Regions from separate parts of the Faecalibacterium sp. BCRC 81149 genome, predicted to be linked through region 2. Evidence: a T-box and tRNA genes for the amino acid it is inferred to sense, from the RefSeq annotation. Region 2 holds a T-box; the other regions hold tRNA genes.

The links. A T-box is a leader RNA that pairs with one kind of tRNA and senses whether it is charged. The one in region 2 lies ahead of pheS (phenylalanine--tRNA ligase subunit alpha), so its partner is inferred to be a tRNA-Phe.
Region 1: it encodes a tRNA-Phe, which carries the amino acid that the T-box ahead of pheS (phenylalanine--tRNA ligase subunit alpha) is inferred to sense. The anticodon was not compared.
Region 3: it encodes a tRNA-Phe, which carries the amino acid that the T-box ahead of pheS (phenylalanine--tRNA ligase subunit alpha) is inferred to sense. The anticodon was not compared.

The regions. Positions count from the first base shown of each region.
Region 1 is NZ_QXJA01000005.1:87,524-94,164, forward strand. Features, by position in the region: gene gltA (NADPH-dependent glutamate synthase) at 1-929, opposite strand, end outside; gene D3F01_RS07605 (sulfide/dihydroorotate dehydrogenase-like FAD/NAD-binding protein) at 931-1,776, opposite strand; tRNA gene D3F01_RS07610 (tRNA-Gly) at 2,112-2,187, shown strand; tRNA gene D3F01_RS07615 (tRNA-Val) at 2,194-2,269, shown strand; tRNA gene D3F01_RS07620 (tRNA-Asp) at 2,273-2,346, shown strand; tRNA gene D3F01_RS07625 (tRNA-Phe) at 2,375-2,447, shown strand; tRNA gene D3F01_RS07630 (tRNA-Gly) at 2,456-2,531, shown strand; gene D3F01_RS07635 (ABC transporter ATP-binding protein) at 2,631-4,415, shown strand; gene D3F01_RS07640 (ABC transporter ATP-binding protein) at 4,412-6,301, shown strand; gene D3F01_RS07645 (GGDEF domain-containing protein) at 6,489-6,641, shown strand, end outside.
Region 2 is NZ_QXJA01000002.1:380,451-387,091, forward strand. Features, by position in the region: gene trkA (Trk system potassium transporter TrkA) at 1-737, shown strand, start outside; gene D3F01_RS04665 (TrkH family potassium uptake protein) at 750-2,192, shown strand; gene D3F01_RS04670 (MFS transporter) at 2,247-3,452, opposite strand; T-box leader at 3,880-4,121, shown strand; gene pheS (phenylalanine--tRNA ligase subunit alpha) at 4,207-5,229, shown strand; gene pheT (phenylalanine--tRNA ligase subunit beta) at 5,248-6,641, shown strand, end outside.
Region 3 is NZ_QXJA01000007.1:28,919-35,559, reverse strand. Features, by position in the region: gene D3F01_RS09130 (DNA gyrase subunit A) at 1-567, opposite strand, end outside; gene D3F01_RS09125 (toprim domain-containing protein) at 752-2,743, opposite strand; tRNA gene D3F01_RS09120 (tRNA-Phe) at 3,070-3,145, shown strand; tRNA gene D3F01_RS09115 (tRNA-Gly) at 3,186-3,261, shown strand; tRNA gene D3F01_RS09110 (tRNA-Asp) at 3,292-3,365, shown strand; tRNA gene D3F01_RS09105 (tRNA-Gly) at 3,402-3,477, shown strand; tRNA gene D3F01_RS09100 (tRNA-Cys) at 3,507-3,581, shown strand; gene D3F01_RS09095 (PDDEXK nuclease domain-containing protein) at 3,686-4,690, shown strand; gene recG (ATP-dependent DNA helicase RecG) at 4,756-6,641, shown strand, end outside.

The sequences.
Region 1 (6,641 bases), on a different contig from region 2:
ATGTACACGGTCTCGGCACCCAGACGCAGGGCGCTGCGGGCAGCATCCATGGCCACGTTGCCGCCGCCCACAACGGCCACCTTTTTGCCAGTGCGGATGGGGGTCTTGCTGGTGGGCAGGTAGGCCTTCATCAGGTTGGAGCGGGTCAGGAACTCGTTGGCAGAGTACACGCCCTTCAGGCTCTCGCCGGGGATGCCCATGAAGCGGGGCAGACCGGCACCGGAGCCAACGAACACGGCCTCGTAGCCGTACTCGTCCATCAGCTCGTCGATGGTCAGCACCTTGCCGATGACCATGTTGCACTCAAAATCCACACCCATCTTCTTCAGGCCGTCGATCTCCTGCTGCACGATGGCCTTGGGCAGACGGAACTCGGGGATGCCGTACATCAGCACGCCGCCGGCCACATGCAGGGCCTCGTAGACGGTGACCTTATAGCCCAGCTTGGCCAGATCGCCTGCGGCGGTCAGACCGGCAGGGCCTGCACCGATGATGGCAACCTTGTGGCCGTTCCATGCGGGCACGATGGGGGCGGTGTGGACGTTTTCACGGTGCCAGTCGGCCACAAAGCGCTCCAGGCGGCCGATGCCCACGGGCTCGTTCTTGATGCCGCGGGTGCACTTGCCCTCGCACTGGCTCTCCTGGGGGCAGACACGGCCGCAGACGGCGGGCAGGGAGGAGGAGCGGGCAATGACCTGATAGGCGGCTTCAAAGTCGCCCTCGGCCACATGACCGATGAACTCGGGGATATCGATGCCCACGGGGCAGCCGGTCTGGCAGGGCTTGTTCTTGCAGTGGATGCAGCGCTTTGCCTCGTTCACGGCCATCTCTTCGGTATAGCCCAGTGCAACTTCCTCAAAGTTCTTGTTGCGGACGTTGGGGTCCTGGGTGGGCATGGGGCACTTTTTGGGATCCATATTGAAAGCCATCTTACTTTGCCTCCTCAGTCTTGAACAGATTGCAGGCCTTCTCGCGGGCCATTGCCTCAAAGGGGCGGTACATGGTGCCGCGGGCCATGGCTTCGTCGAAATCGACGAGGTCACCGTCAAAGTCAGGGCCGTCCACGCAGGCAAACTTGGTCTCGCCGCCCACGGTCAGGCGGCAGCCGCCGCACATGCCGGTGCCGTCGATCATAATGGGGTTCATGGAGACGATGCTCTTCAGGCCGTGCTTCTGGCAGGTCTTGACGACGAATTTCATCATGATCAGCGGGCCGATGGTGATGACCAGATCGTACTGGTTGCCGGCGGCCACCAGCTCGTCCAGAGCGGCAGTGACCACACCCTTGGTGCCGTAGCTGCCGTCATCGGTCATAATGCGCAGCTCGTCACTGCAGGCGTTGAACTCGTCCTCGAGGATGAGCAGATCCTTATTGCGGAAGCCGATGACGCTGTGGACGGTGCAGCCCTGGTCGTGCAGCTCCTTGGCAATGGGCAGGGCGATGGCGCAGCCCACGCCGCCGCCCACAACACAGACCTTTTTCAGGCCCTCGGTCTCGGTGGCGCGGCCCAAGGGGCCCACAAAGTCATGGACGCTGTCGCCTGCGTTCAGGCTGTTCAGCTCCATGGTGGTGCCGCCAACGATCTGGAAGATGATATCCACAGTGCCCTTTTCACGGTCGTAACCGGCCACGGTCAGGGGGATGCGCTCGCTGTCCTCAAACGGGCGCACAATGATGAACTGGCCCGGCTTTGCCTTTTTGGCAATGAGCGGGGCTTCAATGACCATCTTTGTCACGGTGGGGTTCAGCGCGACCTTTTCAGTGATCTTGTACATTGCGGTTGCTCCTTTTTCTGGCAAAATCTCGGCACAAAAACACGTCTGCCCGCCCGCGCGGCACAGCAGACGTGTTTTTGTGCAACTTTTTGACAAGTTTATTATAACCTCTTTAAGAAGGGAAAGCAACCGAATTTTCTTTGTGTCTGCCGCCGCAAAGCTGAAACATTTCGGTTTCATTCCGGTTTCGGCTTTGTTTTTGAAAAACAGGCGCAGACAGGCGTGTTTTGCAAAAAGTCTGATTTTTTGGAAATTTGTTGTTGACAAAGCCTGTGTTTTACGCTATAATAGCCAACGTCGCCGGGAGCGAAACCCCGGCAGACCACATGAAATGTGCGGCCGTAGCTCATCTGGTAGAGCGCCACCTTGCCAAGGTGGAGGTAGCGAGTTCGAGCCTCGTCGGCCGCTCCATTTTGTGGAAGTTTAGCTCAGCTGGGAGAGCATCTGCCTTACAAGCAGAGGGTCAGCGGTTCGAGCCCGTTAACTTCCACCATGTGGCCCGGTAGCTCAGTTGGTTAGAGCACCAGCCTGTCACGCTGGGGGTCGTCGGTTCGAGCCCGATCCGGGTCGCTGCTGCTTCTCTGGAAGCAGCTTATATGCCTCTGTAGCTCAGTCGGTAGAGCAGGGGACTGAAAATCCCCGTGTCATTGGTTCGATTCCGATCGGAGGCACTTTATATGCGGCCGTAGCTCATCTGGTAGAGCGCCACCTTGCCAAGGTGGAGGTAGCGAGTTCGAGCCTCGTCGGCCGCTCCAGACAAACAAGCCACTGCAAAACATGATTCGTCGTGTGATGCAGCGGCTTTTTTGTACGTTGAAAGCTTTTTTGGAATTGGAAAAGGAGGGAAAAACGCAGTGATATTCGGCAAGTACATCAACCGGTATTACCTCAAGCATGCTCCCGTACTGCTGCTGGGCCTTGCCGCCCTGCTGACGGTGGATTACATCCAGCTTTTGATCCCGCAGCTCTACCGGCTGGTCATCAACGGAGTGAACCTTGGCCAGGTGGTGGTGAACGGTGAGACGCTGCTCTTTACCAAAGAGGTGCTGCTGCAGCACATCTGCCTGCCCATGATCTGGATCGTGGTGCTGATGGTCATTGGGCGCTTTTTGTGGCGCATCTGTTTCTTCGGCTCGGCGGTGCGGGTCGCGGCAGACCTGCGGGAGCGGATGTTCGACCACAGCCGCAGGCTGTCCCAGCAGTACTATCAGGTGAACAAGGTCGGCAACCTGATGAGCCTGTACACCAACGACCTGGACACCATTCAGGAGTGCTTCGGCGACGGCGTGCTGATGTTCTTCGACGCGCTGACCCTGGGTCTGCTGGCTCTTTATAAGATGTGGACCATGGACGTGCGGCTGACCCTGCTGGCCCTGATCCCGGCGCTTATCATGTTTGCCATCGGCACCCAGATGAGCAAGGTGATGACCCGGCGCTGGGAGGAGCGGCAGGAGGCCTTCTCCGGCCTTTCCGATTTTGCGCAGGAGAACTTTTCTGGCATTGCGGTCATCAAGGCCTTTGTCAAGGAGTACAAGGAACTGCAGGCCTTCCGGAAGCTGAACAAGGAAAACGAGGAGATCAACGTGACCTACACGAAGATCGCCACCCTGCTGGAGGTGCTGGTGACCCTGTTCGTGGAGTCCGTGATCTGCATCATTCTGGGCTACGGCGGTTATCTGGTCTATCAGGGCCGGTTCAACGCCGGCCAGCTGGTGGAGTACATCGGCTACTTTGAGGCCATCGTCTGGCCCATCATGGCTGTGTCCATGCTGATCGAAAAGACCAGCCGCGGCAAGGCCTCCCTGAACCGCATCACCGAGCTGCTGGATGCCCCCATCGACGTGGCCGACCGCCCCGGCGTGGCCGACCTGACCGACCCCAAAGGCGGCATCGAGTTCCGCCACCTGAACTTCCGCTACCCGGACGGCGAGTACGATGTGCTGCGGGATATCTCCTTTACCATTGCGCCCGGCGAGAGCGTGGGCATCGTTGGCAAGACCGGTGCGGGCAAGACCGCGCTGGTGGACCTGCTGCTGCGCACCTATAATGTGCCGGACGGAACCCTGTTCGTGGACGGCAGGGATGTGAACAGCCTCTCCATCCACTCGGTGCGCAATGCCTGTGCCTACGTTCCGCAGGATAATTTCCTGTTCTCGGATACCATCGCCCACAACATTGCCTTTGGTGTGGACGATGCCACCCCCGAGGACATCGAGCGGGCGGCAAGCATGGCCGATGTGCGGGATAATATCGTGGATTTCAAGGACGGCTACGAGACCGTTCTGGGCGAACGCGGCGTGACGGTGTCCGGTGGTCAGAAGCAGCGCATCTCCATCGCCCGCGCCCTGCTCAAGGACGCACCCATCCTGATCCTGGATGACTCTGTCTCGGCGGTGGATACCAGCACCGAGAAGATCATTCTGGACAACCTCAAGAACAGCCGGGCAGGCAAGACCACCCTGCTCATTGCCCACCGCATTTCCACGGTGGAGCGGCTGGATAAGATCATCTTCCTCAACGAGGGCCGGGTGGAAGCCGTCGGCCCCCACGACCAGCTGTATGCTTCCTGCCTGGAGTACCGCCGGATGGTCGATCTGCAGCGGCTGGAGGATGAGACGAAGGGAGGCGAAAACGCATGATGCATCTGAATCCGTTGGTTCTGGTGGGCGCTGTCATCGGCGTGATCACCGCCCTGCTGGTGGCAGCTTATGCCGCCGTCAAGGACAAAAAGACCGCCATGGGCTTTGAGCGCAACATGGAGGACGGCGAGATCATGCGCCGCCTTGCCCGCTATGCCCGGCCCTACCTGAGCAAATTCCTCATTGTGGGCCTGCTGATGCTCTTCTCCATTGCCTACGATATCATTTCACCCCTCATCGTGGGCCGCATCGAGGAGCTGGTGGCCGGGGAGTTTGAACTCCGCGCCCTCTTCCTGGGCGTGTCAGTGTATGCAGGCGTGCTGGTGTTCTCTATGGGCAGTACCTACCTGCAGGCCGTGATTTTGCAGCGGGTGGGCCAGCGCATCATCTCCGATCTGCGCGAGGATCTGTTCAGCCACATTGAATCTTTGGCACACGAGCAGCTCAACGAGATCCCGGTGGGCAAGCTGGTCACCCGAGTGACCAACGATACCAACGCCATCTCCATGATGTTCACCAACCTCTTGGTCCAGCTGACCAAGAACAGCTTTGTCATTCTGGGCATTCTGGTGGCCATGCTCTGCCTGAACTACGAGCTGACCCTGATGGTGCTCTGCTTTGTGCCCTTCATCGTGATCTTCACGGTCATCTTCCGCAAGTTCTCCCGCCGCGCCAACCGCAAGCTCAAGAACGCGACCACCGATATCAATACCTATCTGTCCGAAAACCTGTCCGGCATCAAGGTCACCCAGATCTTTGGCCGAGAGGACGAGAAGATGGAGGACTTCCGCCAGAAGAGCCAGAAGCTGGCCCGGGCCAATCAGGAGCAGATCTTCGTGTTCAGCGTGTTCCGTCCGCTGGTGTATATGCTCTATGTCAGCTCGATCCTGTGCCTGTTCTATCTGGGCGGCATGGGTCACCTGAACAACGTCAGCTTTCTGGGTCAGACCATTTCCAGCGGCACCATCGTCACCTTTTATATGTATATCTCCAAGTTCTTCACCCCCATCCAGAACCTGGCCGAGCAGTTCAATTGGCTGCAGTCGGCGCTGGCATCGGCAGAAAAGGTGTTCTCCATCATGGACATCCAGCCCAGGATGCAGGATGCCCCCGATGCCATTGAGCTGGACGAGGTGAAGGGCGAGATCGAGTTCCGGGACGTGTGGTTCAGCTACGTTCCCGGCGAGTGGGTGCTGCAGGGCGTTTCCTTCCATGTGGATGCCCGCCAGACGGTGGCCTTTGTGGGTTCCACCGGCTCCGGCAAGAGCACCATCCTCTCCCTGATCTGCCGGAACTACGAGTTCCAGAAGGGCCAGATCCTGATCGACGGTATCGACATCCGCAAGATCAGGATCTCCTCCCTGCGCAGGCACTTCGGCCAGATGCTGCAGGACGTGTTCCTGTTCTCGGGCACCATCCGCTCCAACATCGTTCTGCGGGAAGAGGGTATCCCCGACAGCGAGATCATGGAGGTCTGCCGCTACGTCAACGCTGACAAGTTCATCAACAAGCTGGACCACGGGCTGGACGAAGAGGTGCGTGAGCGCGGCAACAACTTCTCCGCCGGACAGCGGCAGCTGCTCAGCTTTGCCCGCACCATCATCCATAAGCCCAGCGTGATGATCCTGGATGAAGCTACCGCCAACATCGACACCGAGACCGAGCTGCTCATTCAGGATTCGCTGGAAAAGATGCGCACCGTGGGCACCATGCTCATTGTGGCCCACCGGCTGTCCACCATCCAGCATGCGGACAACATCATCGTGCTGTCCCACGGTAAAATTCTGGAGCAGGGCACCCACCAGCAGCTGCTGGCCCGGCATGGCCGCTACTACCAACTGTATACCCTGCAATACCACAAGGCGCAGCTGAACGCAGCCGAATAAGCGCATACAGAAAGGCCGCTGACCTGAGATGGGTCAGCGGCCTTTCTGCCTGCACCGGGGGTGGAGTCGTCCGCTTCCGGATCGTTGAGGGAACGCAATTAACACTTGCAAAACAGGTGCATCGCTCGTATAATAGAATACGGAAAAATAATAAAAAAGAAGAGGAACGGAAAGGAGAGGCTGCAGGATGCAGTGGATCGATGCGATCGGCTACGAAGAAGTGATGACCTTTCTGCGCAGTACACCGGCGAACCTCTTTTTCAAGGATACGGAATGCCGTTATCTTTTTATTTCGGACGTTAGGACTTTCTTCCCCTACGGAGAAGGGCAGGAAGAGGAT
Region 2 (6,641 bases):
TTGCAACGCAGGAAAAGGCCCACGCGTTCTTCCAGCGTATCCATCTGGCCGTGCGCCCGGTGCGCAATGCCCTCATCGTGGGCGGCGGTGCCATTGCCTTCTATCTGAGCCAGGAGCTGCTGGAAAACCATGTCCGGGTGCGGATCGTGGAGCGGGACCCCGCCCGCTGCGATGTGTTGGCCCAGGCCCTGCCCGAAGCACAGATCCTGTGTGAGGACGGCTCCAACCGCGAGTTCCTGCTCTCCGAGGGCCTGACCTCCACCGAGGCCTTTGTGGCCCTGACCAACATCGACGAGGAAAATGTTCTGCTGACCCTGTTTGCCAAGAAGCATTCCAACGGCAAGCTGGTCACCAAGATCAACCGCCTGGAATTTGACGATATCCTGGCCGGGCTTGATCTGGGCAGCATCGTCTACCCCAAGTACATGACCTGCGATTACATCGTGCAGTATGTGCGCGCTTTGCAGAACGAGGCAGGCAGCAACATCAAGACCCTGTACCGCATTCTGGACGACCGCGTGGAGGCATTGGAATTTACGGTCCATGAGAAGAGCCGCGCCACCGGTGTGCCCCTGAGCCAGCTCCACCTGAAAAAGAACCTGCTGCTCTGCTGCATCACCCGCGGCAATGAGATCAAGATCCCGCGCGGCGGCGATGAGATCCAGGTGGGCGACAACGTCATCGTGGTCACGCTGGAGCACGGCCTGCATGACCTGCGGGACATCGTGGAAGATTAACGGAGGCGCGGCATGAATTATGCAATCGTTCTGCGGCTGCTGAGCTACATCCTCTATTGCGAAGCCGCGCTGCTCCTGCTGCCTGCCATGGCCAGCCTGATCTACGGTGAGTGGATGGTGCTGGGCGTGTTCCTGCTCACGGCAGCGCTTTCTGCGGTGGCGGGCGCTCTGCTCCACCGCATCAAGCCCAAGAGCCAGATCTTCTATATGCGGGAGGGCTTTGCCACCACGGCGCTCTGCTGGCTGCTCATCAGTGTGGTGGGCGCGGTGCCCTTTGTGCTCACGGGCAGCATTCCCAACCCGGTGGATGCCATGTTTGAGACCGTTTCCGGCTTCACCACCACCGGTGCCAGTATCCTGCCTGCTGTGGAGGACCTGCCCAGGGGCATCCTGTTCTGGCGCAGCTTCACCCACTGGATCGGCGGCATGGGCGTTCTGGTGTTCCTGCTCTCCCTGCTGCCCCTGACCGGCGGCTCCCATGTCAACCTGATGAAAGCCGAAAGCCCCGGCCCGCAGGTGGATAAGTTGGTGCCGAAGGTGCAGTCCACGGCAAAAATTCTGTACGGCATCTACTTCCTCCTGACGGTGTTGGAATTCATGTTCCTGATCGCCGGGCGGATGCCGGTGTTTGAAGCCCTGCTGACCTCCTTTGGCACAGCGGGCACCGGCGGCTTCGGCTTCCGCAATGACAGCTTTGCCAGCATGTCGCCCTATATCCAGTGGGTCGTGACCATCTTTATGATCCTGTTTGGCGTGAACTTCAACGCCTATTTCCTGCTGCTGATGCGCCGCTTCCGCCGCGCTGCCGCCAGCGAGGAGGTGCGCGCCTACTTTGTGATCATCGGTGTGGCTGTGGTCATCATCACGGCCAACATTTACAGCATGTACAACGGCTTGGGCGAGGCCCTGCGCCACGCCGCCTTCCAGGTGGGTTCTATCATCACCACCACCGGTTTTTCCAGCTGTGATTTTGACCTGTGGCCCACCCTCTCCAAGGAGATCCTTGTCATGCTGATGTTTGTGGGTGCCTGCGCAGGCAGCACCGGCGGCGGCATAAAGGTCAGCCGCCTCCTGCTGATGGGCAAGACTGTGGGCAAGGAGCTCAAGCAGGCCCTTCACCCGCAGGTGGTGGCCCCCGTCCGGATGGACGGCAAGGTGGTCAACCATGAGACCATCCGCGCCACCAATGTCTTTGTGGCCGCCTACATCTTCATCTTTGCGGCATCCTTCTTCCTCATCAGTCTGGATGGCTTTGACATGGTGACCAACTTCACCGCCATTGCCGCCACGTTGAACAACATCGGCCCGGGCCTTGCCCAGGTGGGCCCCATGATGAACTTTGGCAGCTACTCCAACCCCGCCAAGCTGGTTATGATCTTTGACATGCTGGCGGGCCGTCTGGAGATCTTCCCCATGCTGGTGTTCTTTATGCCGGACACCTGGCGGCGGTTCTGAGCAAAATAACAAAGCGGATGCGCTCCTACCGGAACGCATCCGCTTTTTGCTGTATCAGGATTCCTGCGGCTTTTTCCCCAAGAGCGCCGCGCCGCTCAGCACGATGACCCCGCCCAGCAGGGCAAGGCCTGCACCGGCCTGCCCGAAGGCATCGCCGACGGCACCCACCAGAGGACTTGCGGGGATCATGAGCAGACTGTAGGCCATGCTGTCCACGCTGATGAGGGTAGCCCGCTGGTCACTGGGAATGGCGTCGTTCAGCTTCTGTCTTTCATGCAAAAGGTACACTTCCAGTGCGCCCTGCACCAGCATCATGCCGAACAGACCGCCCCACGCGGGGGCAAGGCCCACCAGCAGCGTGCCGACGCCGCAGAGCAGGGCGCAGACGGAGTAAAACCGCCGCATGGAGCGGAACCGGACCCGGCGGCCCACTTCAGCGCCCAGCACACAGGCAGCACCGCCCAGCAGCAGGGGAAGGAAGAGCAGCTCCGTGGGCCAGCCCAGCTCAACGAGCCGCTGCTGCAAGAACATTTTGGTCAGGTAGCTGGGCACCGAGACGACGGCGCTGGAAACGATGAGCTTGGCCGCCAGCGGCGTGGTGCGCAGGATGCTCAGGCTGTTGCGCGCCAGTTTGGTGAACTGGCCGGGCAGCGCGCGGAGGGTCTGCTTTCCCCGGCTGGCCTGTGCCTTGGTGACGATGGGCTCCTCCATCAGCGCAAGGGCGGCGGTGGAAACGCCCTCGAACGCAGCGCTCAGCAGGTAAAAGCCCGCAAAGCCGAGGAAGCGCTTCAAAAGGCTGGCCAGCGAACCTATGGCGTTGGCCAGCATGGAAATCTGGGAACTGTTGGCGGAGACTTGGATGTACTCGTCCTCGCGGCCCTCGGTCTTCAGGCTGTCGTAGACAAGGGCTGTGAAGGTGCCGGAAAACATGGTCATAGCCAGCGCGCTCAGCCCCATGGCAAGGCAGATGGTGAACAGGTTCGGCGCAAAAGCCATCAACAGATTGCAGGTCACGGTCAAGACTCCGCCGGACAGGAGGGTCTTCCGGCGGCCCAGCAGGTCTGCCGCCATGCCGCTGGGCACTTCGCAGAAGAGGCTGACGATGTGATACACGCTTTCGGCCAGGCCGATCTCCCACAGGGAGAAGCCCCGGGCCGCCAGCAGGGCCACCCATACCGCATCCGTGATGCGCAGACCGGAGAAAAAGTCGGAGATGTAAATGCAGCGAAGCTGCTGTTTCAAGTTGAGATTCTGATTCATGGGGAGCACCCTTTCTATTACAATGGATAGGACTGTGTGCCCATTTTCAGGCAAAACAAAAGCGCCCCACAGCAAAGCTGCGCGGCGCTGAAAATCATGCTCCACGTCTTGCTGAAAGGTTTCCTCGATTTGGCTCCTCTATGAGGGGAGCTGGCTGCGCCAGAGCGCAGATGGAGAGGTTTTGTTTCCAATAAAAGGGTACACTTCGAGCCGGAACGTATTAAATCTGACCTTTTTTGAAAAAGATGCAGCCATTCCAACCCATCTGGGTGTACCCTCCTTTCAGTAAAACGTTACGCTTACAATACCATACTTTCGGCCAAAATACAAGCAAAACCGTAAAATTCAGGGAAAAAGTGCCGCCCTGGCTTGCAAACAGGCCCAAAGTGTGGTAAGATGATATCCGGTTATGAAACCTGAATATCTTGAAAACGCAGCGACGGAGAGAGTACGCACGCAGTTCCACAGCAAAGAGAGAAGCTTCACCGGCTGAAAGGGCTTCCGCGTGGGTGTGTGCCGAAGTTCGCTCCTGAGCGGCCTGCCCGAACGGCTTCTATTAGGGCAGGACGGTGCGCCCCGTTACGGCGTTTGAGAGCCGCCCTTGTTTGTGCAGGGCGGAAACCGGGTGGTACCGCGGAGCATTGGATTTGCAAAGGCTTCGTCCCTTTTGTCCGGCCAGAAATGGCCCGGCAGGGGACGGGGCCTTTTTTGCTGCCCCGCTTTGAAAACACGAACTGAGAAGGAGAGAATTTCCATGCAAGCAATGATCGACGAGCTGGCCAAACAGGCCGCAGAGAGCCTCGGTCAGGTCTCTTCCAAGGAGACGCTGGCCTCGTTCTGGCAGGAATATCTGAGCAAAAACGGCAAGATCCCCGCGCTGATGAAGAATCTGCGCTCTGTCGCGCCCGAAGAGCGCCCCGCCATGGGCAAGATCATCAACGAGCTCAAGCAGAAGGTGCAGGCAGACTACGATGCCGCCGCTGCCAAGGTGAAGGAGGCCGAGCTGGCCGCCCGCAACGCCGCTGAGACCGTGGACATCACCCTGCCCGCCAAGACCCGCACGGTGGGTGGTCTGCATCCCCTGACGCTGGTCACCAACCAGATCATCGACGTGTTCTCTGGCATGGGCTTTGCCGTGGCCGACGCACCTGAGATCGAGGACGACGACCACAATTTCACCCGCCTGAACGTGCCCAAGGATCACCCCGCCCGCGACATGCAGGATACCTTCTACCTGTCCGACGAGTTCCTGCTCCGCACCCAGACCTCCGGCGGCCAGATCCGCACCATGGACAGCCAGAAGCCGCCCATCAAGGTGCTGATCCCCGGCCGTGTGTTCCGTTCCGATTCCGATGCCACCCACAGCCCCATGTTCCACCAGATGGAAGGCCTGGTCGTGGATAAGGGCATCACCCTGGGCGACCTGCAGGGCGCGCTGAACACCTTTGTGCAGAAGCTGTTCGGCAAGGACACCCGCACCCGCCTGCGTCCCTCTTACTTCCCCTTCACCGAGCCCAGTGTGGAGGTCGATGTCAGCTGCTTTGAGTGCGGCGGCAAGGGCTGCCCCCTGTGCAAGCACACCGGCTGGATCGAAGTTCTGGGCGGCGGTGTTGTCAACCGCAAGGTGCTGGAGAACTGCAACATTGACCCGGATGAGTATTCCGGTTTCGCCTTCGGCATTGGCATCGAGCGCATCGCCATGCTGAAGTACGGCATCAACAACATCGGCCTGATGTTCGAGAACAACCTGCAGTTCCTCAAGCAGTTCCATGAATAAGAGGGGAGAGAACAGACAATGAAAGTACCTTTCAGTTGGTTAAAAGAATTCGTTGATATCGACGTTACCGCTCAGGAGCTGGAGGAGAAGCTGTTCTCCTGCGGCTTTGAGGTGGAAGAGCTGATCCCGCTGGATGCAGGCATCAGCAAGGTGGTCGTTGGCAAGATCGTGGAGATGGAAAAGCAGGAGGGCACCCACCTGACCAAGTGTGTGGTGGACTGCGGTGACTACGGCCACGATATCCGCATCAGCACCGGTGCCGCCAATATGAAGCTGGGCGACTGTGTGCCCGCCGCTCTGGATGGCTCCACCCTGCCCGGCGGCATCAAGATCAAGGCCCGCAAGATGCAGGGCGTGGAGTCCAACGGTATGCTCTGCTCCGGCGAGGAGCTGGGCCTGAACGACGACCTGTTCCCGGGCTCTGAGGTCTATGGTCTGCTCATCCTGCCCGAGGATTCCGTTCCCGGCACCGACATCGCACCCGTTGTCGGCCTGGATGACTATATCTTCGATATCTCCATCACCGCAAACCGCCCCGACTGCCAGTCCGTGCTGGGCATTGCCCGCGAGGTCGCTGCCATTCTGGACAAGCCCCTGCACATGCCCGCCATGGATTATAAGGCTGTCTGTGAGCCGGATGCTCCCATCACCGTCCAGGTGGAGGCCCCTGACCTGTGCCCCCGCTATATGGCGCATTACGTCCGCAACATCCGCATGGGCGAATCTCCCCGCTGGATGAAGCGCCATCTGGCCCTGTGCGGCCTGCGCTCCATCAGCAATGTGGTGGATATCACCAACCACACCCTGCTGGAAATGGGCCAGCCCATGCACGCCTTTGACCTGAACAAGGTCGCCGGCCGCACCATTGATGTGCGCCGTGCCCACGAGGGTGAGAAGATCGTGACCCTCGATGAAAAGGAGTTCACCCTGAACCCCAACAATCTGGTCATCTGTGATGCCGAGAAGCCGGTGGCTCTGGCCGGCATCATGGGCGGTGCCAACTCCGGCATGGATGAGAACACCACCAGCCTGCTGTTCGAGTGCGCCACCTTCGCCCGTGACTGCGTCCGCAAGACCAGCCGTGCCCTGGGCCAGAACAGTGATTCTTCTGCCCGCTATGAAAAGGGTGTGGACCGCAACTCTCCCGAGCTGGGCCTGGCCCGTGCCCTGCACCTGATCCAGGAGCTGGACTGCGGCGATATCACCACCCTCGAGTATGACCTGACCGATGGCCGCCCGCTGGAGCGCAAGCACATCGTGACTACCCCTGCCAAGATCTGCGGCGTGCTGGGCATCACTGTGCCCGAGCAGACCATGATCGATATCCTGCAGCGCCTGGAGTTCACTGTGGATGTGCAGGCCGATGGCAGCTGGGATGTGTCTGCTCCTCTCTACCGTGAGGATGTGGAGAG
Region 3 (6,641 bases), on a different contig from region 2:
GGCCAGAATGGTGGGGAAGGTCACGGGCAGCAGGGTCGGCTCGGTGGTGGTGCCGTCGTAGTTGGACACAAAGTCCACGGTCTCCTTATCAATGTCCCGGAACAGTTCCTCGCAGACACCCTCGAGCTTGGCCTCGGTATAACGGGCAGCGGCGCAGGACATATCCCGGCTGTACGCCTTGCCAAAGTTGCCCTTGCTGTCCACAAAGGGCACCAGCAGGCTCTCGTTGCCCCGGCCCATGCGCACCATGGTATCGTAGATGGCGGCATCACCGTGGGGGTTCAGGTGCATGGTGCTGCCCACGATGTTGGCCGACTTGGTGCGGGCCCCCTTCAGCAGACCCATCCCGTACATGGTGTACAGCAGCTTGCGGTGGGCGGGCTTGAAGCCATCGATCTCGGGCAGGGCGCGGGAGACGATGACGCTCATTGCGTAGGGCATATAGTTGGTCTCCAGCGTGCTGGTGATGGGATCTTCCAGCACACTGCCCGCGTTCAGGATCTCAACGCCGTCGCCCAGCTGCGGGCGGACAGGCTTGGTCGTTTTTTTGGTTGTTCGTTTTGCCATTTTTGCTCCTCTATATCAGCATCTATATCCCGGATCCAACCCCTCAGTCTCGCATACGCTCGACAGCCCCCCTAATAGTGGGGCCCTTGGCATAGAGGGGAACTCGCAGGGCGTTCCGCAACGCCAGGGCCTCCCCTACTAGGGGAGGTGGCAATGCAAAGCATTGACAGAGGGGTTTATCTCGTCAGCTCACATCCAGATCATCCAGATATTCCGCGCCGTGCTGTGCAATATGCTCCTTGCGTCCGGCCAGGTTGTCTCCCAGCAGCAGGTCAAACACCCGGGCCGTTTCCTCCACGTCCGTGGGCAGTACCTTGATCAGGCGGCGGCTCTCGGGGTTCATGGTGGTCAGCCACATCATCTCGGGGTCGTTTTCGCCCAGACCTTTGGAGCGCTGGATGGTATACTTTTTGTCGCCGATCTCCTTCAGGAATGCTGCCTTTTCCGGCTCGGTGTAGGCAAAATAGGTGTGATCCTTTGTGGTGATCTCATACAACGGCGATTCCGCGATATAGACATAGCCCTCGTTGATCAGAGTGGGGGTCAGCCGGTAGAGCATGGTCAGCACCAGCGTGCGGATCTGGTAGCCGTCCACGTCAGCATCGGTACAGATAACGATCTTATTGTAGCGCAGATTATCGATGTTGAAGGTGGCAAGCTCCTTGTTGTGCTTGCCGCCCAGCTCCACGCCGCAGCCCATGACCTTGATCAGGTCCACGATGACATCGGACTTGAAGATGCGGGCATAATCGGCCTTCAGGCAGTTCAGGATCTTGCCGCGGATGGGCATGATGGCCTGATATTCACTGTCGCGGCTCTGCTTGACCGCGCCCATAGCGGAATCGCCCTCCACAATGTAGAGCTCCCGGCGGGAAGCATCCTTGGTGCGGCAGTCCACGAACTTTTGCACCCGGTTGGCCAGATCGATCTGGGTGGAGAGCGTCTTTTTGATGCTCTGGCGGGTCTTTTCGGCGTGCTCGCGGCTCTGCTTGTTCACCAGCACCTGCTGGCAGATCTTCTGGGCCTCCTCCGGCTTTTCAAGGAAGTAGACCTCCAGGTAATGCTTGAGGAAATCAGTCATGGCCTGCGAGACGAACTTGTTCGTGATGGCCTTCTTGGTCTGGTTCTCGTAGCTGGTACGGGTGGAGAAGCTGGACGAAACGTACACCAGGCAGTCCTGCACATCCTGGAAGCTGATGGCGCTCTCGCCCTTCTTATAGAGGTTCTTGTCCTTCAGGTATTTGTTGATCTGGTAGACAAAAGCCGTGCGGACGGCGTGCTCGGGGCTGCCGCCGTGTTCCAGCCAGGAGGAGTTGTGATAGTATTCCAGCAGCTGCACCTTATTGGAGAAGCAGAAGGCAGCGCTCATCCGCACCTTATAATCCGGCTGATCCTCACGGTCACGGCCGGAGGCCTCGCTTTCGCAGCTGAACACCGGGGTCAGGGTGTCCTCTCCTGCCACCTCCTGCACATAGTCGGCGATGCCGTTCTGGTAGCACCAGCTCTCCTTCCAGGACTTTCCGGTGGCGGGGTCCTTTTCCTTTTCGTCCGTAAAGTTCAGGGTCAGGCCCGCGTTGACCACGGCCTGACGGCGCAGCACATCCTTATAGTAGCTGCCGGGCACGTCAATGTCCGTAAACACCTCATCGTCGGGCTTCCAGTGGATGATGCTGCCGGTGCGGCGGCCCTTGTAGGGCTCCTTCTGCAGGCCGCCCACGTTCTCACCCTTTTTGAAGTCGAGGTGGTAATGAAAGCCGTCGCGGTAGATATCGGCGGTCATCCAGGCAGAGGCGTACTGGGTGGCGCACAGGCCCAGGCCATTCAGGCCCAGGCTGAACTCGTAGTTGTCCTCGCCCTCACCGTATTTGCCGCCCGCGTACATCTCACAGAACAGCAGCTCCCAGTTGTAGCGGCCCTCGCCGTTGTTCCAGTCCACGGGCATACCGCGGCCAAAGTCCTCCACGATCACGCTGCCGTCCTTGCAGCGGGTCACATTGATGGTATCGCCGTGGCCGTCGCGGGCTTCATCGATGGAGTTGGAGACGATCTCAAAAATAGAGTGGGCGCAGCCTTCCACGCCGTCTGAGCCAAAGATGACGGCCGGGCGCTTGCGCACACGGTCGGCACCCTTCAGCGAAGTAATGCTTTCGTTGCCATATTCCTGTTTTCTTGCCATGCTGTCCTCCGGGCCTGTTCTCTTGTAATGAGCAGGTCGTCAAATCAAAACGCCTTTGCTCTTTCCCTTATAATAAGTATAAGCGATGTGTAAAGAGCAAAAGCGTCGGTGTTCTTTTCTTTTATTAAACCATAGGTTGTATTACTTGTCAATTTCTTCGGGCAGATTTCTTGTCCTCCTGATCCGGCAGAAAAAAGCCCAGAAAGTCATTCTTATTTTGCGCGTTGAAACGCATAAAACGAAAAAAGTTTCAGTTTTTTTCAAAAATTTTGAATTTACCCCTTTACAAAATCAAAATTTCAGGTATAATAGTCATCGTCCGGTGCGCCTCTGTAGCTCAGTCGGTAGAGCAGGGGACTGAAAATCCCCGTGTCATTGGTTCGATTCCGATCGGAGGCACCACCTTTCAGAAGAACAAGAATTACTCCTGTTCCTCTGATATGCGGCCGTAGCTCATCTGGTAGAGCGCCACCTTGCCAAGGTGGAGGTAGCGAGTTCGAGCCTCGTCGGCCGCTCCATAACGGAGTGGTAATAATCACTCCGGATATGGCCCGGTAGCTCAGTTGGTTAGAGCACCAGCCTGTCACGCTGGGGGTCGTCGGTTCGAGCCCGATCCGGGTCGTCTTTCCCTGTGGTGCAAGGGTAAATGCACCAATATGCGGCCGTAGCTCATCTGGTAGAGCGCCACCTTGCCAAGGTGGAGGTAGCGAGTTCGAGCCTCGTCGGCCGCTCCAAATGGAGTGGAAATATTCACTCCAAATATGGTGACGTGGCCAAGTGGTAAGGCAAGGGTCTGCAAAACCCTCATCCACCAGTTCAAATCTGGTCGTCACCTCCAAAAGTTCCCGGAAGCTGCGGCTTCCGGGATTTTTTGTTTTGCTTTTCTTTTCCCCGTTCCCGTGTTACAATGGGGATACTATTTTTGCGAAGGGGGCCGGCAAAGTGCTCTTGAATTCCAGCGAATATCTGAATACCGTTGAATCCATCAAGCAGGAAATTCGCGCGGCGCAGTATCGCGCATCTGTCAGTGTCAACCGGGAGCTTCTGCTTCTCTATCATACGATCGGCAATACGATCAATGCACATAAGACCTGGGGCAGCAAATTCATTGAAAGCCTTTCTGCCGATATCAAACTTGCTTTTCCGGACGCTTCCGGTTATTCCGTTCGCAACTTGAAGTATATGGCAAAATTTGCACTTGCTTACCCTGACGAGGAATTTGTGCAACAGCCTGTTGCACAAATTCCATGGGGACACAATACCGTTCTCCTGGATAAGCTTTCCTCACCAGAAGAACGCCTATGGTACGCTGAAAAAGTTATTGAAAACGGTTGGTCTCGGAATGTTTTGATTCATCAGATCGAGGGTGGATTATATCAACGTCAGGCCATTGCATCAAAAATCACAAATTTTGAAGCTCGTCTGCCCGCCTCGCAAAGTGAGCTTGCCTTGCAAACGATGAAAGACCCCTATCTCTTTGATTTTATCCCTTTGAAGGAAAATATGCTTGAGCGGGATATCGAGCAGGCTCTTGTCAAAGATGTCACCAAGCTTTTGCTGGAGCTGGGCACTGGCTTTGCTTTTCTGGGCAACCAGTATCATCTGAATGTCGGCGGTGATGATTTTTATATCGACCTGCTGTTTTATAATCTGAGCCTGCGCTGTTATGTTGTGATCGAATTGAAAACCGGTGAATTCAAACCAGAGTATGCCGGACAGCTCAATTTCTATCTTTCTGCGGTAGATGGATTACTGAAAAAAGAGCAGGATCACCCTTCCATCGGCCTTCTTCTCTGCAAAAGCAAGAACGATCTGGTTGCAGAGTACTCCCTTAAAGATATGAGCAAACCCATCGGAGTCAGCGCATACCGTATCACAAGCTGCCTGCCGGAAGAGTTTGAAAAGCAGCTGCCTTCTGTTGAGGATCTTCAAAAGCGAATTTTGTAAGGCAGATTTTTCCCCGTTCCCGTGTTACAATGGGGATACTATTTTTGCGGAAAGGAGGGCCTGCCATGCCCGCTGAACATCACACCACCCTGACCCCGGACACGCCGGTGCGCTACCTCAAGGGCGTGGGGCCCAAGACCGCCGAGCGGTTTGAGAAACTGGGCATCGTGACACTGGCCGACCTGCTCTGCCACTATCCCCGGCGCTACATCGATTTTTCCCGTCCCTACTCCATTGCCGAGGCCCCGCCAGACACCGAGTGCGTGGTGAAGGCCGAAGTGTTCGCCAAACCTGCCGGGCGCATCCTGCCGGGCGGGCGGCGGATGGAGCGCATCACCGCCGGGGATGATGTTTCCAGCCTGGAGATCACCTGGTTCAACAATCCCTATGCCACCCAGAAGCTGGAGCTGGGGCAGGAATACTATTTTGAGGGCATCGTGACCGGCGGGATGCTTCGCCGTCAGATGGTCAACCCGCAGGTGCGCACGGCGGCACAGATCACCGCCGCTCCCTTCGAGGCCGTCTACCCCCAGACCGAGGGACTTTCCAGCACCGTAATTGCAAAATGTATCCGGCAGCTGCTCCCCCATGCGGAACTCCTGCCCGACCCGCTGCCAGAGGAGATGCTGAAAAAATACCGCCTGCTCTCCAAGGCCGATGCCGTGCGGGCCATCCACTGCCCTGCCACAGAGGAGGAGGCTTTTGCAGCCCGGCGGCGGCTCATCTATGAGGAGCTGCTGGTGCTCCAGTTGGGCATTGGGCGGATGAAGAACCGGGGCAGCGCCTCCACCGGTGCACCCATGCAGCGGCTCGATCCGGCCCCCTTCTGGGCATCGCTCCCCTTCTCCCCCACCGGTGCCCAGCGCCGGGCCGTAGACGAAATTCTGACCGATCTGTCCGGCAGCACCTCCATGAACCGCCTTTTGCAGGGCGATGTGGGCAGCGGCAAGACGCTGGTTGCCGCCGCCGCCATCTGGGCCTGCATCCGCAGCGGATACCAGGCGGCCCTGCTGGCCCCCACCGAGATCCTTGCCGCCCAGCACGCAGAGAACCTGAACCGGATGCTGGCCCCCTTCGGGATGCGTGTGGCCCTGCTGACCGGCGGTATGAAAGCCGCCGCCCGCCGCACCACGCTGGCTGCCATCCGCAGTGACGAGGCCGACCTTGTGGTGGGCACCCACGCCATCCTGAGCGAGGGCGTGGAGTTTGCCCGGCTGGGTCTGGCTGTGGTGGACGAGCAGCATCGCTTCGGCGTGCGCCAGCGCGGAATGCTGGCCGAAAAGGCTGCGAACCCCCATCTGCTGGTGATGAGCGCCACGCCCATTCCACGCACATTGGGCCTGCTGATCTACGGTGATCTGGACATTTCCATTCTCGACGAGCTGCCCCCGGGCCGCAAGCCCGTCAAGACCCGGTGCATCACCGGAAAAAAGCGGCGGGATCTCTACGGCTTTCTTGACCGGGAGATCGGAGCCGGACGGCAGGTGTATATCGTCTGTCCCGCCATCGAGGACACGCCGGACGGCGGGTTGAACGCCGTAAAGAGCTACTACGAGGACATTGCCAAAGCCCTTCTCCCTGACCGCCGGGTCGGCCTGATGCACGGTAAGCTCAAGCCAAAGGAAAAAGCCGCTGTAATGGACGATTTCAAAGCCGGCCGGCTGGATGCCCTGGTATCCACCACCGTCATCGAGGTGGGCGTGGATGTACCCAACGCCACCGTCATGGTCATCGAGAATGCCGAGCGCTACGGCCTGAGTGCCCTGCACCAGCTGCGGGGCCGCGTGGGCCGGGGTGCCGCCGAGAGCTGGTGCTTCCTCGTCAGCGACAACACCGCCGAGAGCGTCCAGAAGCGGCTCAGGTTCCTCTGCTCCACCTCTGACGGCTTTGCCGTGGCGCAGTTCGACCTTGAGACCCGCGGCCCCGGCGACTTTTTCGGCAGTCGACAGCA